Regions from separate parts of the Thalassotalea insulae genome, predicted to be linked through region 2. Evidence: riboswitches for the same ligand, from Rfam matches in the RefSeq annotation. Region 2 holds a riboswitch; each other region holds the start of a gene.
What was found. Region 2 has a riboswitch for cyclic di-GMP ahead of QQK06_RS01495 (hypothetical protein). Riboswitches for the same ligand answer to the same signal wherever they lie in the genome.

Region 1 (10,402 bases), 3.3 Mb from region 2:
TCAGCGTTTATTATGATCCAATGATCGCGAAACTGATTGTCTGGGATGAAAATCGTGAAAAAGCACTACAACGATTAACTAAAGCGCTCACGGAATACAAGATCAACGGTGTGACAACTAACATCGACTTTCTCTATAATCTAGCGACAACTCCAGCATTTATCAATCAGGATATAGATACAGGCTTCATTGAAAAGCATCATAGCGATATCTTTCATAGCAACGAGCAAACCTTAGCAGATGAATTACCCATGGCTGCACTTTATCTGGTATTGTCATTGGCAGAAAAAGCGCAAATTGCCGCTGCGAACACTACCGATCCTTACTCCCCATGGAATACCACAAATGCCTGGCGCTTAAACGAAGCTCACCTTCACCAGTTGTTCTTGTCACATAATGAGATTGAGTATCCAGTAAACGTTGAGCAAAAACGTCAAGGCACAGGTAGCTATTACCTGATCACTGTCAATCATCCACAATTTGCTGAACGGACATTAGACTGTCAGGGCCGCATAGAGGGTGATAAATTACACGTCAGTATTGATGGTCACCGCAGTCAAGCTACCATTACCCGAGATGGTGATAACATCAGCTTATACCGTCAAAACGGCGTCTTTAATTTTACTTATATCCAGCCAGATTGTGGTATCCATGACGACCATGAACAACAAGGTGGTCTCACGGCACCAATGAATGGCACTATGGTGTCAGTATTAATTAACGCCGGCGATAAAGTAGTCAAAGATCAACCGCTGATGATCTTAGAAGCAATGAAGATGGAACATACCATTAAAGCGCCAAGCGATGGCGTCGTTGAAACCCTTTATTATAAAGCAGGCGATATGGTTGATGGTGGCTGTGAATTATTAGCATTTAACACCGAAGACTAACGAGGTACGTATGAGCACTTTTCCTTCACAGGTAAAAATTGTTGAAGTTGGTCCAAGAGACGGCCTACAAAATGAAAAACAGTTAATTAGCGCTGATGATAAAATCGCATTAATTGATCAGCTTACTGACGCAGGACTCTCATATATTGAAAGTGGCAGCTTTGTCTCGCCAAAATGGGTGCCGCAAATGGCAACGTCAACAGCAGTATTAACGGGTATCGCAAGAAAGTCTGGTGTCACTTATGCTGCACTAACACCGAACATCAAAGGCTACGATGCCGCTATTGCTGCAAACGCCGATGAAGTAGCAATATTTGCTGCGGCATCGGAAGGCTTTAGCCAAAAAAATATCAATTGTTCGATAGATGAAAGCATAGAGCGCTTTGCCCCGATCATAGCTGCGGCTAAGCAAGCTAATATCAAAGTCAGAGGTTATGTCTCCTGTGTTGTCGGCTGTCCCTATGACGGAGAGATTGCCCCTGAGCAAGTTGCCAAAGTGGCAGAAAAACTTCATAACATGGGATGTTATGAAATCTCCCTCGGAGACACTATCGGTGTTGGCACAGCAGCAAGCGTACAAAAGATGTTACAGGCAGTGATGGCAAAGGTTCCTAGGGAGCATTTGGCAGTTCACTTCCACGATACCTATGGCCAAGCGTTAACCAACATTTACACTGCGTTACAAAATGGTATTAGCGTTGTTGACAGTGCAGTTGCCGGATTAGGCGGCTGCCCGTATGCTAAGGGCGCTTCCGGTAATGTCGCTACAGAAGATGTCGTGTATTTATTACATGGTCTTGGCATAACTACCGGTATAGATTTTAACAAGTTATTGAAAGCCGGTTGGTTTATCAGTGACATACTAGGCAAAGCGCCTATTTCAAAAGTTTCGAATGCGTATCGGGCGCAACACAAACCTTATATCGAGGAGTAAATAATGGCCGGATTTGACAAAGTAGTGTCAAGCTACGAAGAAGCCATGGCAGGTCTAGAAGATAACATGACCATCATTTCAGGTGGTTTTGGTTTATGTGGTATTCCAGAAAACTTGATTGCAGAAATCAAGCGCAAAGGCACTAAAGGATTAACAGTCGTGTCAAATAACTGTGGCGTTGACGACTTTGGTTTAGGTGTCTTATTACCAGATCGTCAAATTAAAAAGATTGTCGCATCATATGTCGGTGAAAATGCCGAGTTTGAACGTCAGATGATGAGTGGCGAACTAGAAGTAGAATTAACGCCGCAAGGTACATTAGCCGAAAAAATGCGTGCTGGTGGCGCTGGTATTCCAGCATTTTATACCGCCACAGGTTACGGCACTCCGGTAGCTGAAGGCAAAGAAGAACGTGAATTTAACGGTCGTCATTATATTCTAGAACCGGCAATCACTGGTGATTTTGCTATTGTCAAAGCGTGGAAAGCAGACCGTTACGGCAACTTGGTATATCGCAAAACAGCGCGTAATTTTAACCCTATGGCAGCAACTGCCGGTAAAATCACTGTGGTTGAAGTGGAAGAAATCGTTGAGCCGGGTCAACTAGATCCAGATCAGATCCATACCCCAGGTATTTACGTCGATCGACTGATTAAAGGGTCGTTTGAAAAACGCATCGAACAACGCACCGTGCGTGCCAAGTAAGGAGTAGCAAATGGCTTTATCAAGAGAACAACTTGCACAACGTGTTGCCCAAGAATTACAAGATGGTTACTACGTTAACTTAGGCATAGGTATTCCAACTTTAGTAGCTAACTACGTTCCAAAAGGAATGGAAGTAATGTTGCAATCGGAAAATGGTCTATTAGGCATGGGGGAGTTTCCAACCGAAGAAACTATTGATGCCGACCTGATCAATGCCGGTAAACAAACGGTAACCATGGCCACTGGTGCGTCAATCTTTGATTCTGCAGAATCATTCGCCATGATCCGTGGCGGCCATGTTGATTTAACCGTGCTTGGCGCATTTGAAGTCGATGTTCATGGTAATATTGCGTCATATATGATCCCAGGCAAGCTGATCAAAGGCATGGGTGGCGCTATGGATTTAGTTGCCGGTGCTGATAATATTATCGTAACAATGACCCATGCATCAAAACATGGTGAATCCAAACTATTAGCCGATTGTACACTCCCTCTTACAGGTAAAGGCTGTATCAAAAAAGTACTAACTGACTTAGCTTTTATCGAAATCAAAGACGGTAAGTTTCATCTACTTGAACGTGCTCCAGGCGTATCGGTTGAAGAAATTGTTAAACTGACCGCTGGTGAACTCGTTATTCCAGAGCATGTACCAGAAATGACATTTTAACCTTATAGTGTTAACCAAGCACAAGGGAGCATCAGCTCCCTTTTTTGTACAAAAAACTAAAATTTAACAGTCACTGATATAGCTACTCGTGATAACTAAGTGAGTAGTTCACGACTAATCATTTGTTTTATATAAAAATAATTTCACGCTATTTAATGACAAATATTGCGGAAAATGCCCCTCCTCTTGCAATTTTATACGAATTTAGTAATACTGAAGGTGACAAAGAAAGGGCAAGGCACGCGAAAACGTGCTACGCAAAACCACCGGTCTAAGGTCTTTATTGCAATATAATGGCTATGACAGCGGAGTTACCGAGTTATTAGGTACGTCCTGTGGTTTTTTCTTTTAATTAACTATTACGCATTTATAAGGTTATTAAAATGAAAAAATTATTACTAGTTTCTACGATTACTGCTTTAACATTGACGTCTGTTGTATCTGTTCCAAAAGCTCAGGCAGCCAACATAGCACAAAGTTTGTGTGAGTACGTTGCCGCTGATGATAAGAAACGCATGCGGAGATTTTTAAAAGCGAATAGACTGAAAATTCGTAGTGTTTTTGATGGTATTCAATGTAATGGTAAAAACTTGTTAGTATTTGCTGCCGATCGTGGCTCTGTAGATACAGGTTCTTTGATGATTTCAAAATTGCCAAAGAAAACTGTCTCAGACAACTTGGCACTAATGCAAAATGGATCGCAACCATTAATCGACGCTGCTAACGCTCGCGTCAGCAGTTAAATTATTTTTTAGTAGGCGTTATTTGTTTTACAAGTGAACTGTTTTACTAGCTAATAATTCTATGTCAATTTAAAAAGCCAGCATTTGCTGGCTTTTTCTTTTATGTCAAATAGTTACAAATCATTGTTTATTTTCATAAACAATTTACAATTAAAATGATAACAATAGAATTTCATAATAAATGTCACATAAAAGAAGCTATAAAAACAGTAAAAATGCCTTAGTGCTAACTGGTGGCGGTGCTCGAGCAGCGTATCAAGTTGGTGTGCTTTCAGCTATTTCAAAGTTTGCTCCAAGAAACCACCCTTTGCCCTTCCCCATCTTGTGCGGGACATCTGCCGGTGCCATTAACACTACGGCTTTAGCTTGCTACGCTTCCTGCTTTCAACTGGGGGTAAAAAAATTAGAATGGGTATGGAAAAACCTCACTACCAGTCGTATTTACCATAGCGATCCGTATCGAGTTTTTTCTCATATCTTTAAAGGGATTTTCGCCAGTTTTCAGGCCGATTATGCCAGTAAAACGCCACGCAGTTTACTCAATAACGCACCACTTCGTTTACTACTAAACGAAGTTATTGATTACCGGCGCATTGACAACAATATCAGAAAGGATTTTTTAACGGCGATATCTATCACTACTTCCAGTTACAGCAGTGGTGATTCCATCAGCTTTTTTCAATCAGAATCCTCTATCATTCCCTGGTTTAGAGCAAAACGTCGTGGTATTCCTAGCATGATCAACAGTGATCATTTACTAGCTTCAGCGTCAATTCCACTAGTGTTTCCATCGATAAAAATTCATAACGAACATTATGGTGATGGCTCTATTCATCAATTATCGCCGCTAAGCCCGGCCATTCACTTAGGTGGAGAAAAGTTATTTATTATCGGGGTCGAGCAGCCGAAAGAGCCCTTACACGCAAGAGAAAATAATCCGCATCCGCCAACGACAGCCACTATAGCCGGCCATTTACTCGACGGTATTTTTTCAGATACCTTGCAAAGTGACTTAGAACGTATGAACCGAGTCAACAATACCTTATCGCTTATTAATCAGGAAAACAAAAGGACACATGAGGGATTAAAGAATATCAACTCGTTTGTTATCAACCCCAGTCACGATTTTAATGCCATAGCCTTTGAGTACTATCATCAGCTGCCATTGGCGATTCGATTACTGCTAAGAACGATGGGGATAGCAAACGATCCTGAATCTAGTATCATCAGCTACCTGCTGTTTGATAAACAATACTGTCAGCACCTCATTAAACTCGGCTATCAGGATGCATTAGCACAAGAGCAAAGAATAAGAGAATATCTCGAATTATAAATTTATCGACCTTCTTGCAAGTAGCGTTCTACCCGTTCTACACGGCGTGGTTTACCGCGAATAACTAACGTATCCTGCGCTTGGAGCACAGTATCTAATGGCGGTTCTTCTGTTTCGCTATTATCACGTTTTAAACTCACAACCGTGACACGCCGTGCTGTTAAATTTAATGCTGCAATACTGTGGCCAACCGCAAAAGAGTCATCCGTTAATAACACCGCATTAGCAAACTCTATCCGTTCTATAGCTTCTGGGCTCATGTCAGTATGCTCCCCCTGAAAAAAACCATGTAAATGACTATAATGACTTTTCCGCTCTTTCTGCACCCGCTTAACAATTTTTGAAAAAGGGATCCCGGAAAGAGATAACACTTGAGACACTAACATTAAGCTCCCTTCAAGGCTTTCAGGTACCACTTGATTAGCACCGGCTAGCTGTAAACGTTCCAGATTATCATCGTTGCGCGTTCTCACTAAAATAGGAACATCAGGCGCTAAAGAGCGCACTTTTTGGATCACTTCAATCGACTGCTTATCTTCACCAAAAGCGATCACCACTAACTTAGCTTTAGATAACTTTGCCGCTTCCAATAACTCGGTTTTGCGAGAAGAGCCAAATAATACATTTTCTCCCGCTTCCCGCGCTTTGGTGGTTCTTAATGGATCGATATCTATCGCGACAAAATCGATTGACTCTTGTTTTAAAAAACGGCTGACTGTTTGACCAATACGGCCAAAACCACAAATAATAACATGATCATTAAGTTCATTTTGGCTCGGCAACTGCGACAGCTCATCAGTATTTTGTTGCTCTTCCTTACTAAGCCAAACTCCCCATTGACGGGCGTGCTCTACCATAAATGGTGTAATTGCCATACTAATAACACCTGCACCTAATAACAAAGAAGCAATATCAAGTGGTAAAACATTCACTTGGCTTGCCAAGGCAATTAAGACAAAACCAAACTCCCCCATTTGCGCCAACATGATTGCCGATGCCCAAGCATCTTTAGTTTGCTCTCCGGCACGTACCACCAGAAACTTGAGCACTAAGATTTTAATCAGCATAAAGCTAACTAATAATGCCAATACCAGCAATGGAGAAGAAAGTAGTAACGCAAGATTTAATTTCATGCCGACAGTGACAAAAAATAAGCCCAGTAAAATATCACGATAAGGGCGAATATCTGCTTCTAGCTGGTGTTTATACTGACTTTCCCCTAACATCATTCCAGCTAAAAACGCCCCTAATGCCATAGACAAGCCAAACCATTGGGTTAACGCCGCCGCCACTAATGTGACTAACAAGGTAGTTAAAACAAACAGTTCATCCGTTCGAACCTGAGCAACTAAATTAAATATCCTAGGTAGTACCCACTTCCCCACTGACAATAAAATGCCGACAACAAAGACACCTTTTACCAAAGCCAATAACAACTCCAGTACCATGGACGTATCACTTTGCTCCGCGAACATCGGAATAATGATCAAAAGTGGCACCACAGCAACGTCTTGAAACAGTAAAACCGCGACCGAAATTTGTCCCGACTTTCGCTTCATCGCCCCGCTTTCACTCAGCTGCCTGATAACAATTGCGGTAGAAGATAGCGCTAGAATCCCTCCTATTACGATGGCACTGGCAAAACTTTGTCCTAAAAATAACGCTATGCTCATAAAGATCAACATAGAGATCCCGACCTGCAAACTACCAACCGCAACCACTAAGTGACGCATTGCCATGAGTTTTGGTAATGAAAACTCCAACCCCAGAGTAAACAGTAAAAAAACAATGCCAAGCTCAGCAAAATGCTCATAGTCAACACTTTCATGGGTTAACGCTAAGCCATGTTCGCCAACCAACATCCCAGCGACTAAATAAGCTAAAATCGCCGGTAAATGCAGCTTTCTAAATAACCAAACAATCAATACGGCACTGGTAAGAATAGCGAGAATTTCTACGTAATCTGTCACAAAAAACCTAATAAAATTAATGAGTAAAATGGTTGCTATGATTTTAGTATATATTGCCTGCAGGTAATTTAGGAAAAAAGTTTTAACTGATCCCTATTTGACTATTGATTAGCTGACTATTTTAGTCAAAACAAACCGGCAAACACTTGCCGACAATTTTATGACATATGACATTACAATGCCGCCTCTAGCCGTTATTGTTACTGAGTTCCCCTCTATCCCATTGTAATCATAGCGATATTTTTTATAGGTACATTTTTTGCTTTGTAAATGCTGTAGTATTTTAAAAGGTGCCGCTATGCAAACATTAAATTTAGTTGAAAACACCTCTGTCGATTTCAATGCGTTTAGAGTATTTGATACTCAGGATCATCAGGATAATTATCGAAAACTTGCGTTATCCGAGCAATTACAAACCAGTCTTGAACTTAATGTACTACTTAACATCTTTGCTCTGGAAGCAGCTAAATACGTCGACTTTTCTGGCCTGTATTTTAAACAAGCTGAGATCAGCGCTGCCGCTCGAGGTAGCAAAGCGGGCAAAAAAGAGCGTCGTTACGAGCTTAAAATTAATAATCATTATGTCGGCACCTTAACTTATGCGTTAAATGCGCCGATCAGCATTAGTAATAACAAAGTTATTAAACAGCTGCATCAGGTACTGCTACACCCGTTAAATAACGCGATTAAATATCAAAAAGCAATGCAACTTGCGCTACAAGACGGTTTAACCGGATTAGGTAACCGCCGCTATTTCGACCAGCAACTTAAACGCGCCATGCACCATGCCAATCGTCAACATTCTAAAGTCGGTATGATAGTCTGCGATTTAAATAAATTTAAAACCATTAATGATACCTATGGCCACAAAATAGGTGACGACATCTTGCTTCACTTTGCCGATGCGTTACGCGCTAGTGTCCGTGATTCTGACAGCTTATTTCGCTTTGGTGGTGACGAATTTGTCGTATTGGTTGAGGATGCCAATGAAAATTCATTGTTAGTTATCGAAGAGCGTATTCATCAAGCGATTAACGCCTGTTGCTTGCTCTCTAAGTATCAGGTCAGTTGCTCATTAGGCGCCAGTTTAATGAATCGGGCTGATAGCGAACAAAGCTTTTTTGAACGTACTGATCAGTTACTGTATCAAAATAAAATCAGTGAAAACCGCACGCTAAACATTGTCTAATACCAATTGAAATGAATGTTTAATTCAGATGGGATAACCATTAAGATTTGAGCGTAACTGTTTAAGCGCAGCTTTACGCTCATTTGGTGTAGAACCGACCAATAGGCGACAAAACCTCACCGCTTGAGAAAACTTTTCTTGGCCGAGTATATCAGTGACCTGCAGAAAAAACGCTTTATCTAAATCAAAGGTTTTAGCGTAATGAATCACCGCATCGTTGATCGAAGGAAACTCAATACCGTCAAATTGAAATGGCTCACTTTCCTTGCACTTAAGATCTTCAATGTTAATTCCACCAAGGATCAAAGCCCAACCGCAAAAATTTACCCTCGCCTTAGCAATTTCAAACATCATCCAGGCACTGCGCTGAAACCCAGCAAAATTACCGCCTGCAAATTCACTATTTGCCAACTCTTGCTCAGTCCAATTAATACCGATAGCCAGATCTTTTTGATATCGTTGAAACAATAAACGTTTTACTTGCTCTCGCACCTGCCAGATCGATGTTACTTTACAGCGAGCTGCCAAATGATAACACTCAGCACAAGTATTTAACGATAATGGTGGATGAGGACAATCTAAAACAATATTACCCGGCTGAGGAAAATCCAAATGACTCGCTGCTGGCTCACCACAAAACCAGCAGCAATAACGAAATTGAAAAGGTGTTTCTATCGCTTGATACGACATTTAGGTTGTTTAGCTCTAGACTATTTTTATGTATAGGTTATTTGCGTTTCGCTTTTTTTCCCTTAGCATTGCTCTTAAGGCCTTTTTTCGCCTTTCCTTTGGCAAGTTTTAATGCTGACTTTTCTTTTTGCTTATGCTCAATCGCGATATTTTTATCACGGTTTGCCTGGTAGCGGTTTTTTTGCTCTGGCGTATCTAAACCTTGCTGACGGTGCTCCACTAACCGGCTATCAAACTCATAGCCCGGCATGACAATGCGATCAAATTTTCGTCCGATCAGTTGTTCAATATTACCAAGAAACTTTTCATCTTTCGGGCTGACCAATGAAATTGCCGTGCCGCTTTTACCCGCTCGTCCAGTTCGACCTATGCGGTGGACATAATCTTCCGCTAAAAACGGTAAATGAAAATTCACTACATAAGGTAAATCATCGATATCTAATCCACGTGCAGCAACATCAGTGGCGACTAATACCCGAACTTCACCATTAACAAATTGTGCTAACGCTTTATTTCTTGCACCCTGTGATTTATCACCATGACATAGTGCCGCCTTAATACCATCAAGCTTCAGCTCTTTTGCCAGCTGATTTGCGCTTTCCTTCGTACCAGCAAACACTAATACTTGTTGCCAGTTATTGACACCAATAAGCTCAGAGAGTAACTCTCGTTTACGCTGCTCGCTCACCCAATAAACTGACTGCTTCACTTTACCGGAAGTCGTATTTTGTTTCGCCACTTCTATGGTTTGAGGAGTATTAAGAATCTGTTTAGCTAACGTTTTCACTTTATTAGAAAAAGTCGCCGAAAACATCAGGGTTTGATGTTTATGCTTAATTGCCGCTAGTACCCGCTCAACATCAGTTAAAAATCCCATGTCGAGCATCCTATCCGCTTCATCTAACACTAAGAATTTCACTTGTGATAGATCCACATGACGCAACACTACATGCTCCAACAAGCGCCCTGGTGTTGCCACCAAAATATCCACGCCTTGTTTTAGCATTTTGGTTTGTGCTGGCATATTAACACCGCCGTAAATCACGCCTGACGTTAACGGTAAAAACTGGCTATAAGCCTGAATGTTTTCGCTAACCTGCAACGCTAGCTCTCTGGTAGGAGTTAAGATCAGTGCCTGTACCTGCCCAACTGAGCCTTTTTCAGCTAGCTGATCCAGTATTGGCAAAGTAAAGGCGGCAGTTTTTCCTGTGCCGGTTTGCGCACTGGCCAACACATCGTCACCTCGGCGAATAACTGGAATCGCCCGTTGCTGAATCGGTG
Region 2 (10,402 bases):
TTTTTTCCTAGCACGCATAGACGGTAATAGGCTGTTTTCGATTTCAGCGTTTTGCTGCTCAATCATGAAACGTGTGGCTAAATAGCCCCAGTAATAGGTTCTTTCGGTATTACTGTTTTCATAAGTCGTTTGAAATAGCTCGCTTAAGCTGTATGTTCCTTGTGGTGCAACGCCTAGCGCTTTTGGATTATTATCCGGTTGTGACAAGTACTCGGCTAAGCCTTCACCCCACCAAACAGTGTTAGCTGGTTGTTCATTAAAATTCCCCCACTTGTTGAAACGACCATCTAAGTAATGCACATATTCATGTTCTAAGTTCCAAACAGCAAACTCAGGAAGCCAGGTGGCCTGATGCGCGATAAAGCGCGCCTGATTACCTTCAACCCAAGGGTCGCCCTCTAAATACATGCCACCATTATCAGTACCAATTCCAAAGAAACCACCGGCATAACTGTCATAATCACTGTAAGAGCTGAAAATTACTACTTCAAGATCGCTATTAAAATCATCAGCTACTGGTGTGCTGGCGTTAGTATTAAATAAGTTGTGAAATTTTTGCTCTTCTGCGGTCAGATCAGTACAAATTTGCCCCAAATTTTCTTCACTAATCGGCTCTTGGTAGCGAAGTTTGATGGTCGCACTACAGGTGTGATTTCCTGAAAGGACGTAGTCTTCGAGGTTAAAACTACAAGCGTCGCCATAGATGCTACAGTTGTCGGCATCATATTCTTTCACCATTGACTGGGCATTTAACCAACCTGTACTGCCAACACCTGTGAAAGTATACTCTTGTAATATCGCTTGAATACTTGGGCGAACAGCATCGGCAACTGAACCACCAAAGCGTAAGAATCGTGCTAATTCCTTCACTGCGTCAGACCATTGATATTCACGGGTATGGCCCACTAACCATTTACCTTGCACTTCAACAAACTGTTTAAGGTTATTGATGATATTTGGATTGTTTATTACAGCCTGCTCTAGTTCATCGGTTTGGTAATTAGAGGCATTAAATAGATGTACCAGTAGCTGGGTCATACCGTTCTCTTCATAGAACACGCCCCAATCATCAGTACGACTGATGGAATTTGCATAACCGAGAATAGCTTCGGTGATACGCTCTAAAAACGGCATGCGGTCGTTACCTGAGCTGTTTAATAAGATCAGCATTTCATAGCGGATCATAAAGTCTCTGGAAACATCACCATTAAACTGGACAAAATAATCACCATTAAAATACGTGGTGAGGGCTTGAGTTACTGCAGCGCTATAGTCTGCCGGAAATACACGATTGTTACTGCTTTCAGCCCAATGCATGGCACGCAAATAAATCACTAATTTTTCAAGCTCTGCAGCACCTGTTGCGGAGGTACCATCGTATGAAACTAACTGGGCATTTATTGCATTAGCAATTGTTGTAATACTGGCATCAGAAAATACCTCAGTACCAACTAATGAATTATTAAACAGGCCGTATAAACAGGAATTGAGTACGCCAGATTTTACTGCGTTGACTAGCTCATCTCCGCTCAACCCTTGTAATTCAGCAGGCGAGGTACAACTATTGACTGCCGCACTTTGAGTGGCTGTTGCGCTTTTGCTAATTGTTTTAACTTTGCTGTTAACACTTTTTTTGGGTTTAAGCAGATGACGTTGATAGTGATCGTCAGCCGATTGTTGATTTTGTTGTAGCAGTTGAAATTGCTTAGGTGAAATCTGTCTTGGCGGATTAAAGCCTTTATCTGTTGGGTTTGTTAAGTGTTGAGCATGGTTTGAATTTGAAGGTAGCGCACCGTTTTTCCCTGGATGAGTTGTTAACTGTGCTCCCGATGCCGCACTGCTGATAGCCGCGCTCAGCAGTAAGCTGGAACAAAGCCGGTAGTTTTTAATGTTCACGTTCATATCCTCTAGCTGATTATTGTTATTAATATTGCTTGAAAAGCACATGTAAGTATATTGTATAAAATATATCCTGCAACAAAAAAGTAACAAAAAATTAATATTTATCGCTTGAGCTCAACTTAGGTTTAGGAATTATGCTATAGCGAAAATTAGCGGTAAGTTGCTAAAAAATGAATTAATTACCGGATAGTAACTGACAGTAATCGTTGCTCAATATTGATAGGGAAACTGATGAAAAAAAAATTAAAAAAGTGGAAACCACGGCTACTATCAACAATGACAAGGATTTTTTCCTACGTCGTGCGATTCAAGTCGCAAAACGTTCAGCTCAACAGGGAAATTTACCTTATGGCTGCGTGTTAGTTGATGAGCAAGGAAATGTCTTATTAGAGGGAGAAAACTCTGTCATTACTGATAATGATGTGTTGGCCCATGCAGAGGTTAATTTATTACATATTGCATCGAAGCGTTACGCGCCGGAGTTTTTAAAAAATTGTACGATTTACACCAGTGACGAACCATGCCCAATGTGCGCTTCAGCAATATTTTGGAGTGGGGTAGGTCAATTAGTATTCGGTTTAAGTCAAGCAAGATTTTTTGCTGAGTTTGGCCGGAAAAACTCTCATATTACTTTTGATTTGTCATGTCGGGAATTGTTAAAATTTAGTGGCAGGCAAGTGAAAATAGCGGGGCCACTGTTAGAGCATGAAGTACTATGCCTTCACCGTCGCACTTAAGGTAAAGCATATAGAATGTATCGGTATAAAAGGGAGCCTGCAGGCTGAGTGTAGTTATGATTCTTTATCTAATAGCAATTTACAAATCATACTGTTTTTTTAATATTTGATAGTCATCGCTATAGCGATATTGATCAAACATCTGGTTAAAGCTGCTACGGTGCTCAGGGTTTTTAAATGCCATTTTATAATGCGTTTCTGGAAATATCGGGTGAATAGTAAATGTTTGTTCTATATCACTTATTTGCATTTGTTTGACTAAATAATTAAAGATATTCCTATCCATAATAAGTACTTGTACGCGTTTTTTAAGTAACAATACCGGCTGTTGTTTTTGCTCTGCCACTCGTAAATAAATTGGACTGTGCTCAATGGCATTAGCGTATTCATTTCCTAAGACTTTATCGGCTTTTTGGAACGCTGCAATGCTATAGTTGCTGAGATCGCTGATGGCATTAATAGCAAGGTTACTTTCTTTGAGTGAAATAGCAACATTTTGATAGGTAACATAAATATTGCTTAATTTGGATTCATCTTTAAATACCCGGTTATTCGTGGTCATTACCGCATCGATTTCTTTTACATTTAGCATTTTTGGGGAGTGCCCGAAGGTGGTGTAGACAAACTTGGTTGAATATCCCATCAGTTCAAAAACATTACGGATTAATTCTATTTCAAAACCGCTGTCGTTTTCTTGAATGACATAAGGCGGTTTAGCCAGGCCAACAGCGACGGCAAGTTCTTGTCTTGCATAGCTGACAGATGAAACACTAAGCATTATCAGAGGAAGTAGCAGATTAACGCTTAATAATTTAACTAAAACAGTGGTGTTAATTGTCATTTATACCCTTTATCTTGCCATTTAGTCATAAGCATAGCGTGTCTACTTACATCAACTGAATGTTATAACAGCCGCATAATTTAACACACCTTATTATATTATATATCCGTTGTTTGATGATTTGTTAGCGTTTGCTCAAATTATTTGTTTGACTTTTTGGCTTAATGCAATAACAGTATAAAGTGGTTTAATAGTTAACTAATTGACTTTTAAAAGAGTTTTGGTTTATAGTTGGCGGTAATTCAAAAAGGCAAGTATGGTGAAATCCATATACGCAAAACTTCCGGCCTAAGGTAAGTACTATGGTAGCGGGGTTACAGCGAATTTCTGTTGGTGCGTCCTTGCTTTTAATTAATGTTTAATCATTTGATGGGATGTATTTATGGCCAGATTATTACCTTTCGATAAAGTCAGCTTACTCGTCACAGGTTTAGCTTTGAGTACCTTCGTCGCAGAAGCTGGATTAGTGAAAAGCTCTCCGGCTTACGATGTCATCAATACCTCTGTTAGCGAAACGACGACCAATGTTATTTCGGTTAATGAAAATACCCGTGTTACTATTCCTCTAGCATACACGGAGAGTGATGGTAATTCATATCATGTTTCTGTCAGTAGTAACCTGATTACCGCGCAGTTACAAGGTCAACAGCTGGTTTTAGATATTGGTGAAGTGGATGAAGATACCAATGTTGATTTGTCGTTGAACGCGCAAGATGTCACGGTAAATGATTATTCTATTAGTATCAATGTGATGAATGTACCTGCATATGCCGTTAGTCACTATAATAATTTAGATTTAACTGATTTGTCGTTATCAGGCGCATTCTCTGGATCTGAAAGTTTTGCTGGTTCTGAGTTTAATAACGGCGGATACTTTTCTTACCTTGGAGAGCAACATAGCGTAGTTAGCTACAGTGCTAGCGAACGGCCGACATTTTCAGGAGTAAATAGCTATTCCGGCAATGTCAGCGGCAATGCTAATGTTGGTAGCTCGGCATCGACGAATTCATCACCCGTGGCAAGTATTATTGCTCAGTCGCTGAATATTGGAGCCCCTGAGCTTGATGCTGTGATCACTCAAGTTGCAGGGCTTCCTCAATATATCGTTGACTATCAGCCAGCTAACTTAGCACCAAGTGCACCGAAATTCGTGCAATATAGCTCTCCTTATAAAGAAGCGCTGAAAAATAAAATTGAACAATTTGTGCAAGCTGCTACCACTAATAGCAACGAAGGTGAGAATAGCGATAACGACAATGTGACACCAGAATCAGAAAATGAGCAACAAGACACACCACAACAATTAGTAGAAGTAGCTGAGCAGCCGTCGCTTTTACCTGAACAACAACAGTTATTATCGCAAGCACCGATAAATAATGAACAAAACTTAACACAACAACCACTTGTACAAGTGTCGGAACCTGCGGGTATCGCATTATTAGCAATAGCGTTATTAGGTTTAATTTTATTACCACGCCGCATATAACTGCAGAGTACTGGAAAAACAGTGAAAGTGTTGCTGCTGATCACACTGAAGTGAAATGGGGCTTTAGTGGCCATATGGACTACCTAATGAACCTGATGTTTTTGTTTATCGATTTTAAGTAAATGATAGGCGATGACTTACAAGCAGGTTTAGATAACCTTAAAGGTATTATGGAACAAGATACCAGCAATTTATTTATGAGGCGATAAAGGTGAGCAAGCGGTTATTAGCGGGCATTTGATGATCTTTGATTAAATGTAATCCGGCTAATTGAGCTTGCTCCGTAATCTGTTCAATATCCCGAATACCGCTGTTAGCATCTCGTTGCTTCAACCAAAAATCAAAGTTTGCATTACTGTCACTGGTATATTGTCCCTGATAGTTAAATGGCCCATAAATACAGCATTTACCGCCAGAGATTAAGTGTTGACCTGCTTGATGAAAAAACTGTTTTACTAAAGGCCAGCTCACAATATGCAAGGTATTAGCGGTAAAAATAGCGTCAAACTTTTTAATACCTTTAACAGGCGATAAAGCTTGTTGCCATGCGCAACTAAGATCTAATGCTAACGGCGGTTTTAGATTAGTTAATTTCGCGTTTTTAACGCGGTGATTAATGGTAAAATGGCTGCTTACTAAATCACTGGTAAACCAAGTTAGGTGATTAAGGTGTTCAGCAAAGTAAACCGCGTGTTGCCCGGTACCTGAGCCAATCTCAAGTACGTTTTGTGTCTGGTTAAACTCTTTCGATAGTATTGCTAATATCGGGTGTTTATTATTTTCACAAGCTTGAGAAAATGCGATTTCCATAGAGGTTCTCTTCAGTGGTTAGTAGTCTGTTTAAAGGGGAGTGCTGCTTGGCATTGCTTAACATAGTGTGCGAGTTGTCGACGTTCTTGCTGGCAAAAACTGGCTATTGGAGTTCTTAATTCTTGGTGTTTGAGCCAGTGATAGGAATGGCAGATTACAGGTTCAAATCCGCGTTGAATTTTATGTTCACCCTGGGTACCTGGGTTAAACTTGCGTAACTTATTGTCAATGCAAAACTCGATACCTTGGTAATAGCATAGCTCAAAGTGCAGGTAATTAAACTTTTGTGTACAGCCCCAGTAACGACCATATAATTGACTCTCATCATAGAAAAATAGGGCGCAGGCGACATACTCGTTTCTATGGCTTGCTATTACCAGCAAGATATTATTTTTCATTTGAGAAAAAATCGCCTGAAAAAATTCAAATGTCAGATGTGACGAATGACCCCTTTTTATATAAGTTAATTGGTAACATAAATAACAAAATTCTAACTCTTTGTTTGTGATGCCATTTGCGGTTAACTGTTTAATTGTTATACCCTGTTCAATGATAGAGCGGCGTTCTTTACGGGTAGCTTTTCGTTTACGTGAGTTAAATTTATCAAGTAAGTCATCAAAGTTATGATAGCCTTGATTATTCCAATGAAATTGCACGCTATGGCGGTGAAAAACATCTGCCTGAGTGATTTCTGCTTGCGGGTGACAGAATAATAGATGCCAGCTGTTAATATGATGAGAATGACAATGCGTGCTTAATATCGTCAATATCTCGTTAAGGCTGATATCATCAGTAACAAATTTTTCTGTGGTTACCGGAGTGAAGGGCACGGTAGCGACTAATTTAGGGTAATAGGGCAGTTGATAAGCTTGATAGGCCTGAGACCAACTCCAGTCAAAAACATATTCACCCCAGGAATGTTGCTTTAAATATAACGGCAATATCGCTTTGGTTTTATTGTACTCGCTTAATTGCAGATGATAGGGTTGCCAGCCGCATTTTGTCGAGACCGACTGGCTTTGTTCGAGTAATTGATAAAAAAGTGGCTGACTAAATGGCGACAATGCGTGCTGATGCTGCTGCCAGAAGGATAGATCCAGTTGGGTAAAACTGTCTACAAATCTGATATCCATATTACACCTATTAAGCAAAAGCTAATCGTTCACTCCTTCAATATCACCTCGCGTTACCGGATAGCCTAAATGCATCCAACCAAAAATGCCCTCCCATAATACCGCAGTACGTGTATAGCCACGAGCCCTTAATTTATTAATGGTATAATCTGCGGCTGCCCTTGGACATGAGCAGTATGCAACAATTTGGACATCTTTTGGAATACCTGCAACGGTTTCATCTAAATCGGCATAATAAGGAAAAGGGATCGAACCTTCGATATGGGCATTTTGCCAGACAGAAGTTACCCGAGTATCAAGCAAGACCATTTTTTTCTTACTGTTTAGTGCTGCAAATAAGTCATCAGCAGAGACATAGAGACCTTCTGTTAAGCTAAAATCTGGATCTTTTCCTTGTTTGTTAATCACATATTGCTCAGGTTTAGGTAGCTCTTTCAGGATGGTTTTTGGTTCTTGCCAGCCGCTCGCTTTGCTGCGTAAAAATGCGGTGATATTGTCGATATCTTCACTGGACAGTTTCTCTTTAAATGAAGGCATCGGGGTTTGTTGTCGACCTTCTCTAATGGCATGACGAATAAATTCATCGGTATTGTGCGCCAGTGCCGATTGATTGCCTAAGGCTGGCGCAGTAACTCCTTCGCCGTTTTCACCGTGACAGCTGGTACAGTTTTCCTGATAGACTTGTTGACCTCGTTTGATGTCTCCATGTATCGGATTAGTGGAAAATTTTAACCGCTCATAGCCGGCTTGTTCATATAACCAATAGGTGAGATCCCAAGTTTCGGCTAAGGTCATCGGCCCGCCTACTTCATCCAGATAGCCTCCCATTGCCGTGCCTTTGCGGCCATAAGACATGGGTCTTAATATCTGATGGGCAACACCAGATTCCATTAAACTTTTACTACGTAAAGAGGGAGCATGATCATTGGCGTGGCCTTCACGGTCCTTACCATGGCAAAGGGCGCAGTATTTTTGATAATTTTCTGAAGCAACTTTTGCCTGTTCTGCGGTTAGTTTGCGTGGCGGCGGAATGGTTTCATGATTTGTCTGATTTGCCTGAACAATAAAGCTGAGGCAAAGCAATGAATTTACTATAATGCTGTGAGTGATTTTATTCATTATTATAATTACTTAGCGTTGTGGCACTATTAGATTACTGCGCTTTTTAGCTGGGATCAACGAGCGAATGGCTATAGCAAAATATAGTAACACTTTTCATCTTTGCAATGCTAAAGCAAGGGTAAAAGCAAGTTTAAAATACAAGCACCTTTAGGCATAGAGAGGCGTAGGAAATAATGTTAAATATTAGTTAATGCCCCAAAGACTAGCTTCTGTTTTACCATAGCTTCCTTTTGCTGGGGTCGGGCATACATCTTAGTGGTGTCAATAAAGTGTATCCCTTGTGCCAATGAATTGCCGCTTAAACCAAGGTAATTCATTGACTCCTCTGATATTGTATTTTTGCTTAGATTACAAAATATCAATAGTGATTAAAGCGCCAATAACACAAAGAGCTGTTTATAGTACTGCTTTTGCCAGCGTCGATTTTTTCTTACATTGCAGTCGTTTTTGCCAGCACAATATAGGTATAACGATAGCAAGTAAGCTTAAGGCGTATAGCATTTTTATCGCTAACCCCCAGGCAAGTGCTAAGCAAAAGATAAAGCCGAGATAGATAAATGGCCGCTGACGACTAGGTAACAGCTTTAACGCCGCCGCCATTGAAATAGAATAAATAATAACAAAAACACCGTTACACCAGGCGATCAGATGTTCGAGGTTTTTATCACTGGCAAACGTAATGACGAGTACTAAGAGCATAATCGTAAGCACCAGAACTAGTGCTCTTAGTGGTATATTGTGGCGGTTCGTTGCCGAAAAATAATGAGGTAACACTCCTTGCTGGCTAAAACTGGCTATTAATCTTATGGTACTGGCCGTATAAACGTTTGCTGAAGACAAACCACCGGCAATACCTAAAATGCCTATAACCAAAGCACCGTGCTCACTTAGTAACTGGTCAAATACGCCAACCATAGCTAACGGAGAATCTGTCGGTACGTGAATTAACAGCCAGGTACAGCCAAGGTAAATTAAACCGACCAGTCCAGTGCCTATTAGCATTGCAGGTACCATATCTTTTTTCGGGTTTTTAAAATCATTGGCTAAATGGGTCATTGCTTCAACCCCCAAAAAACTCCAAAATGCGATGCCAGCTGCCGCCATGATTTTCGTTATTTCTAGCGGAGCAGCCGTTGATTGCTGCGCGGCATTGTTATCAATTGTAAAAGCCAATAATAACAGTACGACTACAGTAATTATTGCCAGGGTCAGCAAAAACTGTACTTTGGCTGAGAGATGAATACCTCGGTAGTTAAGTAAAAACAACACTGCAACTAGAGCGAGTTCGGCAACAAGTTGCTGATAGCCAACGAATGGCATTAGCGCATTGGCAAATTTTACTGTCATTAAAATTGCGGCAGGAACGCCTAACGGAACAATCAGTAAAAAGATCAACCCGATACTTCTGCCCGCAATGGCACCGAAGGCTTGTTCGACAAAGTAAGCAGGGCCACCTGCATGAGGGTATTTCGCAGCTAATAGTGCAAAAACCACGGTCACCGGGATAATGGCTACAGTTAGCAATAACCAAGAAAATAGTGCGCCGTTGCTGGCTATTGCCAGCGTCATTTGAGGCAAAATGAAGACGCCAGTGCCAAGTAAAGTGGTGGCGAGTAATCCTGCGCCTTGCCAACGGCCTATTTTTTTGTTCGTATCTTTCATTCGTCTATTTCATTGGGGATAGTGGCTATAGTATAGTCTCTATCCTTTTCACATTTTGACGGAATTATTTGACTATTTGTTATTTTATTCCGTCAAAATGTCGGTTTTAATGTGATATGCCGACATTTTGACTGTGCATGTCTGGAGAGTAAAATATGGATAAGTTTGATCATGCGATAATTGCTGAGTTGCGCAAGAATGCCAGGGCGAGTATTTCTGAGATAGCCGCACAGGTAAGTTTATCTCGCTCTGCCGTTTCTGAACGGATAAAAAAGTTGGAACATTCAGGCATGATCCGTGGTTATCAGGTATTGATTAGTGAGTCGCAAAAAGAAGGGGTTTCGGTGTATTTTGAGATCCAGCATCAGTGTGCACGGTGTGCCGATGTTGTGCCTGTATTCTATGAAATTCCAGAAGTCGTCACTTGCCACGGTATTACGGGTGATATGGATTTGCTGGTCTATGTTAAGGCATCGTCAATGAAACGCATTCATGAAATTAGGGAGGGACTGGATTGTTTGCCAGACATTATAAAAATAAAAACTCATGTCGTTATGAGTGAGTGGATTGATAACCATTGTTAATTATGCTGACATAGTTTTTGTTTATTGCAGATCTATTTATCTGACAGTGGGCAGGCTATAATTATCGCGTTTTTTAACAGTTAAGGGTCAATAGATGAAAGCGCCACTATTTAGTGAAATATTAG
Region 3 (10,402 bases), 1.6 Mb from region 2:
ATAAGCATAACATCATGATCAATTTGCTATTTAATTCAGAAACTTCCGGTATTAGTTTTGAGGTCAATAAATCTAATATAGTGTTTGAACGGCTGGAAATGTCGGCAGAGCTGCTGTTATTAGGGGGAACCGAAATAGATGTTGCTGAGTTATATCGAGAAACTGAGTTGGCAATGCAAAAAATGCGGCAGCGTGAAATTGAACTCAATAGTGCGCTAGCAAAACAGAATCAGCAGTTGGCCCTCAGTAGTCAGCGACTTAAGCAATTAGATCTAAGCTTGAAAAAAAGGCAGCAGGAAGCAGAGCAGCGACAACAGGATTTGGTCGCGTTAAAAAATAAGATCACAGAGCAACAACAGGCATTTTCAGCAAAAGAAAAGCAATTGGATGAACTGGTAGTGCAACTGACCGGTGCGAAAGCTGATTTAGAACAAAAGCAAACACTGGCGGAAGAAAAAGAGCAAGCGAATATTCAAATGGCGGAGCGGATTGAGGCGAATCGTCAGATACTTGCCCAGCAGCAATCACAAATCGATTTACAAGGTGTACAACTGAGCCGTAAAAACGAAGAGCTGGAGGAAAGAAAAGCCCGTATTGAGCAGCAAAAATTCTATTTAATCGTTTTGGCAGTACTCATTTCTATCGCGGTATTTATTAGTATCTTAGTGGTATGGTTATTTAATAAAAATAAGAAAACTACCAGAGAACTGAGCCGCACCTTAGAGAATTTAAAGGAAATGCAAGATCAGTTGATTCAGTCAGAAAAGCTTGCTTCATTGGGTAAATTAACTGCCGGTGTAGCACATGAAATTAATACCCCATTAGGTATTGCCATTACCTCCTCAAGCTCAGCACTGGAAAATACCAAAGAAATTCAGAGTGATTTTGATTTAGGCAATCTGAAAAAATCAACATTGGGTCGCTACCTGAAGGTGATGGAACAATCGACCAACCTCAATATGTCGTCCCTTAATCGAGTGATTGAATTACTGAATAATTTTAAGCAGGTCGCCGCTGATCAGGTGGTTGGAGAGATCCGTGAGATTGATATTGCCGAGTATATTAATGAAGTGATGCAAACCCTATCTGCTGAGTTAAAGCGTTTTCGTGTTAACTATCGCTACCTTGGTGATGACGATATTATCGTTAAAACTGTCCCTGGTGCATTGGCACAAGTGATCACTAATTTAGTGACCAATTCGCTTAAACATGGCTTTGAAAGCCGTGATAGCGGTAATTTAACCATTAGTGTTAAGCAGCAAGGTAATAATATTGAAATTGAATATACCGATGATGGCGAAGGCATGGATAGTGAAGTGCTACGCAATATCTTCGAGCCCTTTTTTACCACTAAACGCAGCAGTGGTGGCACCGGCTTAGGGATGAATATCGTTTATAATATTATCCAGCAGAAGCTACATGGTGATATTAAAGTTAGCAGTGAGTTATCTCAGGGTTCACGTTTTGTTATCACCATTCCACAAGCTTTAAATTAAACAGCCCTTAGACACTGACATTTTTGCGCAGAGCCTGTTGCTTTTGTTTATGGGCATTAAAAGAATCAAGGCTGTAAATTATGAGTGCGATCCAGATAAAGCCAAAGGTGATCAGCTTTGCCATTACTAACGGTTCTTGATAGTAGGCAGTCGCTAAAATAAACATAATGCTTGGCCCTATATATTGGAAGAACCCGACAGTAGATAAGGTTAAACGTTTAGCTGCGGCGGTAAAGCACAATAGTGGCGCAGTGGTAACGACACCGGCAAATATCAGAGTCGTATTCATGGTTATGGTATTGATTAGCATATTGCTGGTCTCGCTACTGACAAAAATGCTCCAGTAAACAAGTGCAATCGGTAACATCAGCATTGATTCGACTAACAAGCCGATAAATGAATCAACATGCAGTTTTTTTCTTAATAATCCATAGACGCCGAAGGTGCTCGCCAGTGCCAGTGAAATTATCGGTAATGAACCAAAGGAAATAAGCTGAATTAATACACCGCTAATCGCTAGTAGTACAGCAAACAGCTGCCACTTTCTAAGTCGCTCCTGAAGAAATATCACCCCGAGTGCGACACTCAATAGTGGGTTGATAAAATAGCCTAAGCTGGCATCAAGCAAGTGATCATTATTGACTGCCCAGATAAATAAAAACCAGTTAGTGCCGAGAATAGTTGCTGTTAGCAATAATTTAGTCAATATTTGCGGTTGTTTGATAATTGCGATAAATGCTCGCCATTTACCAGTTAAGATCACGATAATTGACAACAATAATGATGACCAGACGACTCGATGTACCATGATTTCATCTGGAGTTACAGCAAGTAATAACTTAAAGTAAATTGGTGCCAGCCCCCACATTAGATAGGCGGATATGGCGTTAATTACGCCGGAACGTACATCGTCTTTAGCTGGTTCAGTCGTCATTACTGGAATACTGTCAAAGAAAAGGAAAATGGGATTATATCATCTCTGCCAATTAGCACGGGTAATTGGATGAAGTAAAATGTGTTTAGATTGTAAAGTCAGCTGCACATTTTTTTATCCCACCATATAGGTACCAGTGCCAAATGCAATGTGATCGTTTTGTTCATTGTGCAGCTCCATCCTAGCAACCGCGACTTTACTGCCACTTCTAATGATATGAGCCGTGGCAACAAATTCTTTTCCTCTGCCTGGGCGAAGAAAATCAGTACGTAGATCTATGGTGCCTAGCTTACTGAGACTTTGTTGGATATTTTGTGGTGATAAGTCATCAAGCTGATCAATAATATTTGCCGCCGCAACGACGCCACCCGCTAGGTCTAACACTGAGGCGGTTACGCCACCGTGGAGGATTTTCTGAATCGGGTTACCAACCAGTTTGTCATCCCAAAGAAAGCGGATCTCAGAGCGTTGGGTATCGAAATGTTTAATCTTTAAGCCAAGTAACTGATTAAATGGCATATCATTGGTCCAAAACTGCGCAATTTGTTTAAAGAGTTGTGCCTGATCCATAATTGTTCTGGTCTGATGAGTTGTTTGTTAAGCATATCACTGAATTTCTCGATAAAGAAATTTTCTTATTAGATTACTCGTTACTAAATTATCGGGTAAAATAGCGCGATTAAAAATAACGAAGTAATATTTTGACTGTAGCCACGCCTGATATATCAAATGATGCACTATTAACAAACTTAAAGCACTATTTTGGCTATAGTGAGTTTCGTCCTGGGCAGCAAAACGTGATTGAACAAATACTTGCAGGTCGAGATAGTTTAGTACTGATGCCAACAGGTGGTGGTAAATCGCTTTGTTACCAATTGCCTGCGACTATGTTGTCGGGGATAACCATTGTTATCTCACCTTTAATTGCCTTGATGAAAGATCAAGTGGACGCGTTAAAACGTCAGGGTATTCAGGCGGCATATGTTAATTCAAGCTTAACGCCAGCAGCCATTAATGAGATTTTCCAACAATTGGCGCGCGGTGAGATCACTTTATTGTATCTCGCACCGGAGCGGCTGAATAACTATTATTTTATTCAGGGATTGCAAGAGTTGCCGATCAAGTTATTTGCCATTGATGAAGCTCACTGTATTTCACAATGGGGGCATGATTTTAGGCCTGCCTATACTCGGCTAAATACTATTAAGCAACAATTTCCTCATGTGCCGGTAGTCGCGTTAACGGCGACCGCAGATGTGACGACTCGTAAGGATATTTTACAGCAATTAGGCTTACAGAACCCTTATATCCATTTGGATAGTTTTGACCGCGCTAATATTCGGTTAACACTGGCGGATAAGTATCAGGGCACTCAGCAGATCATCAGTTATATCAAAAAGCGGCAGCAGGAATGTGGCATTGTATATTGCAGTAGTCGTTGGCAAGTGGAAAAGTTAGCGAAAGCGTTAGCGAATACTGGAATAAACGCCGCAGGTTATCATGCCGGAATGGAGCCTGAAATTCGCGACATTGTTCAGGAAGGATTTGCCAAAGATAATATTCAGGTGGTGGTAGCAACGGTAGCGTTTGGTTTAGGGATCAATAAATCTAATGTTCGTTTTGTTATTCATTTTGAACCGCCGAGAACATTGGAGTCTTATTATCAGGAAATTGGCCGAGCCGGACGTGACGGCTTACCGGCAGAGGCGCTTTTTCTCTACGATGAAAATGATCTTAAACGTATTGAATCCCGCATTGAATCCAGTGAGCACGAACAGCGGCGTCATGTTGAACTGCAACGCTTTCAGGCGATCACAGGTTTTGTTGAAGCACAGACTTGTCGTCGACAGCTGGTACTAAACTATTTTGCCGAATACACTAAGCAGGGGTGTGGTAACTGTGATATTTGCTTAGACCCGCCAAGTTTATTTAATGGTTTAGAGGTCGCGCAAAAAGTATTATCTTGTGTTTATCGCATTGGGCAACAAGGTGACGCTAATTATCTGGTTGATATTTTACGGGGCGTAACGACAGATAATATTGCTAAACAAGGCCATGATAAGGTATCGACTTTTGCCATCGGTAAAAACAAAACCCCGGGTTATTGGCATTCGATTATCAGACAGTTAATTCATTTAGGTTTTCTGCAGCAGGATATTGCTAATCATTCTGTACTTTGTTTGACTCAGGCGGCTCACGCGATATTAAAAGGAGAAATCGCACTAATGCTGGCGTCTCCGCGCTTGCAAAAAGCCAGTTACTGGCGACGATCAACACAAAAGTCCAGCTATGACCGTAAATTGTTTGCTAAATTAAGACAATTGAGAAAGGAACTGGCGGATGCCGAGGATATTGCACCTTATATTGTCTTTAATGACGCAACCTTATCAGAGCTGGCTAAATACCAGCCGATATCCAACCATGAAATGCTTAATATCAGTGGCATTGGTGAAACCAAGTTACAGCGTTATGGTCAGCCCTTTATCTCTTTGATTAAAGAGCATAAATTATAGAAATAAAAAAGGCGCCTGATGCGCCTTTTGAGATCATCAAGAAAGATAAAGTTATTTCAAGCTGGCAAAATATGCCGCTAAGTTTGCAATGTCTTCATCTGATAAAGGCATTGCCATTGCACCCATTACTGGATCTTTACGAGCGCCTGATTTGAAATCTTTTAATTGTTTGGATAAATAAACTTCTTTTTGACCCGCTAAGTTTGGATACATAGGTACGGCAGATATGCCAGTTGCACCATGACAAGCAGCACAAGTGCCTGATTTTGCTTTACCTGCGGCAATATCACCGGCAAACACTGGAGATGCCATCATCACTGTAGCTGCTACGGCTAAAGTAAGTTTTTTCATAACTTTCTCTCTCTTAATTTTTATATAGAATTTAAACGCCTTGGCTGATTATAGGTAAAAAGATCAAAGCTGTCGTTGCTTTTTTTAGTAATATAGCGCAATCAAAGAGAATTCTTAGGTTTAGATCAAATGACGACTAAATTTATTATTAAATGCAACGAGTTAATTGATTCAAATATTATATTAACGTGCAATCAGAACTGGTCGCAAGAAGATATTGCGCTAATCGTAGAGCAATTTTTTCATCAGTATCCACAATGTCAGTGGGTTGAATCTTTAGAAGGAGCCGATCGGGTGGTAGCCCGCTTACTATGGCAGCAAAATCATTTTCAATTAAATTTTGAATGCTACTCTGAGTCAATCTGGCTTGATAGTGAAGATGAGATGGCTCAAATGAATATAGAGTCTTTTTATGCAGTGTTAAAAGGGGCATGATATGGAAAAAATATTAGTCAGTGCCTGTTTGTTAGGGCAAAGCGTCCGTTATGATGGCGGCCATCAGCTGTTACTAAATCAACAGCTCATTCGCTGGCAGCAACAAGGACGTGTAGTGGCTGTTTGCCCTGAAGTTGCCGGCGGCTTATCTGTGCCTAGAGCACCAGCTGAAATTAGCCAGCTAGATCACAGGGTTTATGATAATACCGGCATTGATGTCACTGATGCTTTTAATCAAGGGGCGCAGTCTGCTTTGGCACTTTGCCAGCGACATAAAATTCGTTACGCTTTATTAAAAGAATCCAGTCCATCTTGTGGCAGTCAGTTAATATATGACGGTCATTTTCAGGGAGAAAAAATTGTTGGGCAAGGGCTGACGGCAGCATTGCTACGTCAGAACGGTATTACAGTCTACTCTGAGCAAAGCCTTAATGAACTTATTGTGCAAGTCGAGGCACTCGATCAAGATAATTAGTGAAGCCGAGCTGGGGTTAATTAGCTACTGTGAGCCTATTATGACCACCGCGCTGCAAATCCATTACTAAAGTGCGGGTATAATTAAGAATTGTCTGAACATTTTGGGACAGTTTAAAGTCGTTAACCCCGGTTGAAATCGTCATTTGTGGTAAATGCATTCCTGATTTGCTGCTAACAAAACGAAGTTTTTCTACACCCTGGCGGATTTTTTCTGCGATTTCGCCGGCTGTAGAACGTTCAATTTCTGGCAAGAGTATTAAAAATTCATCGTGGCCAGCACGCACTGGGAGCCCACTGTCACCGACGTAGCTGCTAACTTTATTCGCTACTTTTGCCAATAATACATCGCTGATCAAGGCTCCGTATTTCTGAGTTATTTGTTGCATTTGATCGACACTAATCACAATCGCAGCCACTTGCTTATTTGGATTCTCTTTGCTCCAGCTTTCCAAGTGCTTATTAAGTGCCTTACGGTTGTATAAGCCAGTTAATGGATCCAGATAAATTTCCTTTTTAACTTCTGCTAACTCTTTTTTCAGTGATTGCGATTGTTGCTTAGAAATTTTTAATTGCTGCGCCAGCTGTTGTTGCTTTTGCTTAAATGACAGCGACGCCTTTTCAATTTGTTGGATAGCGTATGCGATTTGTTGGGCGTTTTGGGATTTTAATCCTGTGATGTTGTCATCAATTCTTTTGATTAAGTTGCTAGTAAAGTTAACCGAACTTTCACTATTTTGCTGGACGCCACTAATAAGGTCATCAATTTCTGTGATTATCTCGTCACGAAATTTACCTTGTCCGAGAATATAAAGTTGATATAGCTCTTCAATAAAAAAATTATCCAGCTTTTTGCCTAAGGAAAAATGCTGTTTTATTTGCGCAATGAGCGCTGTATTTTTGCCGCTGACATATTCATAACTGACGGCATAATTTATCGGCGAAGCAGGGAGGTGCCAAAGTTGCAATTGCTTTATAGCAAGCGCAAGTTTGTTATCTGCTTGTTCCATGGAATCATGATACTTCACTACTTCCAAACCTCTAATTAGCGCGGCGACGTCTTATTATTATTATTATGGCATCTATTCTCTAGCAATTTTGTCAAAAGTGCTAGAGTAAATATGGAATTAGTATTAATAAAATGTAAATAAAGTGGCTGGTAAGATTGATTCTGCCTAAATTTGTTGATAATGCGCTATTGTGTCGCAGTAGACATGATGTTTTATTAAACTCATGAGAGGGACAAGGGAGGCACGCAAAGTAGGTCAGGAATAGTAAGTTAGCGACTGCAAAATATAGACAAGCCCCCACTATATCTAAATTCGGTAGTTCCGCTATCTTAGGTTTCCCCTTAGACCGGTAACTTTGCGTCTCTAGCTTTCACTAGATTTGCCCTTATCGAGCTTTAGCAGCTCAGTGACCATTATAAGCTATGAAGACAGCTTGTAAACCTTTATGATAAATTATCGTGTCATGTCGTCGCCACTATCGACAGTTTATTTATAATGTTATGAATATTAAGGAAAATATAGATTAATGAAATCTAGCTTATTTGTGCTGTTAGTGCTGTTTTCTGGTTTTTTTACAACTTTTGTTGATGCCAATGAAGCAAAACTGTCGGAACTGCAAGACAATATTATTCAGGTTGATACCTTGTTTTTGACCGATCCTGAATCCTTGCCTTATCAAACAGTGATTGAATTATCGCAAAAAGTGATTCGCAATCGAGAGCTCTATAACGCTAATACCATAGGTAAAATGTTTAGTTTATTAGCTGATGCAGCCGTTAATAAAGGGGATTTGGCGAAAGCATTACAATTTTCTTTAGATGGCGAAGCGTTGATTGGTCTAGAGGCTAAGCTACATTTATCATTAACACTGAAAGTGGCCGCTGGTTATTACTATAAAGGTAAATATCACCAAGCGAAGGAAATTGCCGATCAGGCGGTTGTATTGGCAAAACAAATTAACACTCCTATTTTGTTGATTAAGGCTTTGGGATATCGGGCTATGGCGAATGCGGTTATTGCGGAGCATCAACTGGCATTAATCGATTTACAGCAAATTCAGCAATTGCTCGCAAATTATGAGCAATTTAATGATCATATTCATTTACTGGCGGTGATTGCTAATGCGCATTTTTATTTAGGTTCATATCAAACGGCGCTAAAACTATATAATAAGGTACTGAAAATCAGGTTTGATCAGAATAAACAATTTAATATTGACCAGACCTATTACAATATTGCTCGTTGTTATCTTAAATTAGATCAGTTAGATGATGCCTTTCATGCCTTTAATGGTGCAAAACAATATGCTGAGAAAAAAAATGCGCCGATCAGAATTGCATACGCAGAGCTTGGCTTGGGGCAAGTGTTATTAAAGCAAGCAAAGTATGATCAGGCATCTGAGCATTTGATGGTGGCGAATGAACTTTTTCATGGGCAAAACATCCCTCAGCCGTATTTAACAACTTTACTTAACTTGGCTCAGGTAGCCAAAGTTAAGGGAAACTACGCACAATCCTATCAATATATCACTCAGGCTGAAATGTTGGTTAACAGTACGGAATTGACTCAAGAACAAATTGCCTTCTATCAATACTTGGCGCAAATGTATCAGGAGCAGGGGTTATATCAACAAGCTTATCAGGCGCAAACTAGGTATATTGAGCGTTATAAACATTTTAATCATGTCCATCAGCACCTGCCAAGCGAGTTGGATCCTAATAATATTGCCAGCGAAAAAAATCGCGAATTGTCACTAAATATGGCGGCAGAAACTGAACTGAAAAATCAGTTTGCTGAAAAATTTAACCAGCAATATCAGGTAATTGTCAGTCTGGCTGTCGTCATTGCGCTAATGGTGATTTTACTATTGAGCATAATACTTAAACACAGGGCAAAACGATTGAATCAGCAATATGATGAAATTGAAAAGCCGACAGATATTTTGGCAACGCCTTCGCAAACTAAGAGCTTTTATCAACATTATTATAAAATGGCGCGAAAATTTGAATACCCACTGTCAGTGGGGTATTTTTCCATCGATAATTGGCAAGAATTAAGATTTCAGTTCAATAAAAAGGTGGTCGAGGAAGTGGCACGTATTATCGCTACCTTGGTTAATGAACATAAAGGAGAATTTGATCAGGTTGGGTTAATTAATGAGGGAGAGTATTTATTTCTTGCTCCTTATCAAGCACCAGAGCAGTTAAGAAAAACCTTTGAACAATTAACAAACGCATTAAAAGTGCAGTTTTTTGCTAATTTAGGTGAGTTTTCTTTAAAAGTTGGTTACGATTGCCAATCTCCAAATGTTCAAGATATTGATCCTTACATTTTCTTATCTCGTTTGAGCGAATCAACGAGAGCTGAATATAGTAGTTATAAAACATAGGCTTATATATGGTATTTAGTCTGGTAATTATTGGTATATTTGTTGCCGTTAGTATTTATTTTTATTTTCGTGCGGAAAGTTTGTACCGACAGTTGTTAATTGTGAAAAAAGACGCTGCGCATGCTAAGAAAGAAAGCAAGCAAATGGTGGACTCCATTGCGGTTATTGCTAAAAAAAATGAAGAGTTTTCCGTTGCTAGGTATAAACGAATTAAGGAATTGGTCAGTGACCCGGCGGAATTAGAGCTGTTATTACCGTTAGTAAATAATTTCTCTATGATTTTTCGAGAGAGTTTACGTGGCAAGGGACAACTTCATAAAGTCGCGAAAAAGTGCTGTGATAGCTATAAGCCAGGACACTATAAGCAATTAACGACTCATATTGCTAAACAAGATGCACAAATTAAACGTGTCTGGAGTAGCAATAATCTCAGTGGCTTTATCGCTTTTATTGAGGCGATGCTGATCGAACACGAAACAAAATTAATTCCGAGCAGCGACAAATAACTACGCGTTTTTCTTTTTCAGTAATTCGCGTAAATTCTCTACTCCTTGACGAGCCGATGCTTGCTTTTGCTCTTGGCTCTTTTTCGTTTGCGTTACTTCCCAGTTCAAATCATTTTGCGGCAACTCATAAAGAAAGCGGCTAACTTCGGTGCGGGCTACCTCACCAAATTGACGGCGTTCTCTGGCGTAAGTGAAAATCAGTTCCCGTTGTGCCCGTGTAACGCCGACATAAGCTAGGCGACGCTCTTCTTCAACATTATCTTCATCGATACTTGTTTGGTGTGGCAATAAGCC

Region 1: another riboswitch for cyclic di-GMP. It lies ahead of QQK06_RS16060 (DUF3718 domain-containing protein); the one in region 2 lies ahead of QQK06_RS01495 (hypothetical protein).
Region 3: another riboswitch for cyclic di-GMP. It lies ahead of QQK06_RS08820 (GGDEF domain-containing protein); the one in region 2 lies ahead of QQK06_RS01495 (hypothetical protein).

What each region holds. Positions count from the first base shown of each region.
Region 1 is NZ_BSST01000001.1:3,580,891-3,591,292, reverse strand. It holds gene QQK06_RS16080 (acetyl/propionyl/methylcrotonyl-CoA carboxylase subunit alpha) at 1-890, shown strand, start outside; gene QQK06_RS16075 (hydroxymethylglutaryl-CoA lyase) at 901-1,824, shown strand; gene QQK06_RS16070 (CoA transferase subunit A) at 1,828-2,529, shown strand; gene QQK06_RS16065 (3-oxoacid CoA-transferase subunit B) at 2,540-3,196, shown strand; cyclic di-GMP riboswitch class I at 3,419-3,515, shown strand; gene QQK06_RS16060 (DUF3718 domain-containing protein) at 3,580-3,939, shown strand; gene QQK06_RS16055 (patatin-like phospholipase family protein) at 4,121-5,272, shown strand; gene QQK06_RS16050 (monovalent cation:proton antiporter family protein) at 5,275-7,242, opposite strand; gene QQK06_RS16045 (GGDEF domain-containing protein) at 7,541-8,431, shown strand; gene QQK06_RS16040 (hypothetical protein) at 8,456-9,121, opposite strand; gene QQK06_RS16035 (DEAD/DEAH box helicase) at 9,159-10,402, opposite strand, start outside.
Region 2 is NZ_BSST01000001.1:309,278-319,679, reverse strand. It holds gene QQK06_RS01510 (collagenase) at 1-1,896, opposite strand, end outside; gene QQK06_RS01505 (nucleoside deaminase) at 2,109-2,639, shown strand; gene QQK06_RS01500 (substrate-binding periplasmic protein) at 2,719-3,480, opposite strand; cyclic di-GMP riboswitch class I at 3,720-3,802, shown strand; gene QQK06_RS01495 (hypothetical protein) at 3,863-4,966, shown strand; gene QQK06_RS01490 (DUF938 domain-containing protein) at 5,162-5,776, opposite strand; gene QQK06_RS01485 (GNAT family N-acetyltransferase) at 5,788-6,909, opposite strand; gene QQK06_RS01480 (c-type cytochrome) at 6,931-8,028, opposite strand; gene QQK06_RS01475 (hypothetical protein) at 8,208-8,348, opposite strand; gene yjeH (L-methionine/branched-chain amino acid transporter) at 8,428-9,693, opposite strand; gene QQK06_RS01465 (Lrp/AsnC family transcriptional regulator) at 9,849-10,277, shown strand; gene QQK06_RS01460 (hypothetical protein) at 10,372-10,402, shown strand, end outside.
Region 3 is NZ_BSST01000001.1:1,937,017-1,947,418, reverse strand. It holds gene QQK06_RS08855 (YfiR/HmsC family protein) at 1-1,496, shown strand, start outside; gene rarD (EamA family transporter RarD) at 1,504-2,430, opposite strand; gene QQK06_RS08845 (thioesterase family protein) at 2,545-3,000, opposite strand; gene recQ (DNA helicase RecQ) at 3,129-4,943, shown strand; gene QQK06_RS08835 (c-type cytochrome) at 4,995-5,294, opposite strand; gene QQK06_RS08830 (DUF3630 family protein) at 5,424-5,729, shown strand; gene QQK06_RS08825 (2-thiouracil desulfurase family protein) at 5,731-6,204, shown strand; gene QQK06_RS08820 (GGDEF domain-containing protein) at 6,221-7,231, opposite strand; cyclic di-GMP riboswitch class I at 7,525-7,607, opposite strand; gene QQK06_RS08815 (tetratricopeptide repeat protein) at 7,740-9,602, shown strand; gene QQK06_RS08810 (hypothetical protein) at 9,611-10,108, shown strand; gene rep (DNA helicase Rep) at 10,109-10,402, opposite strand, start outside.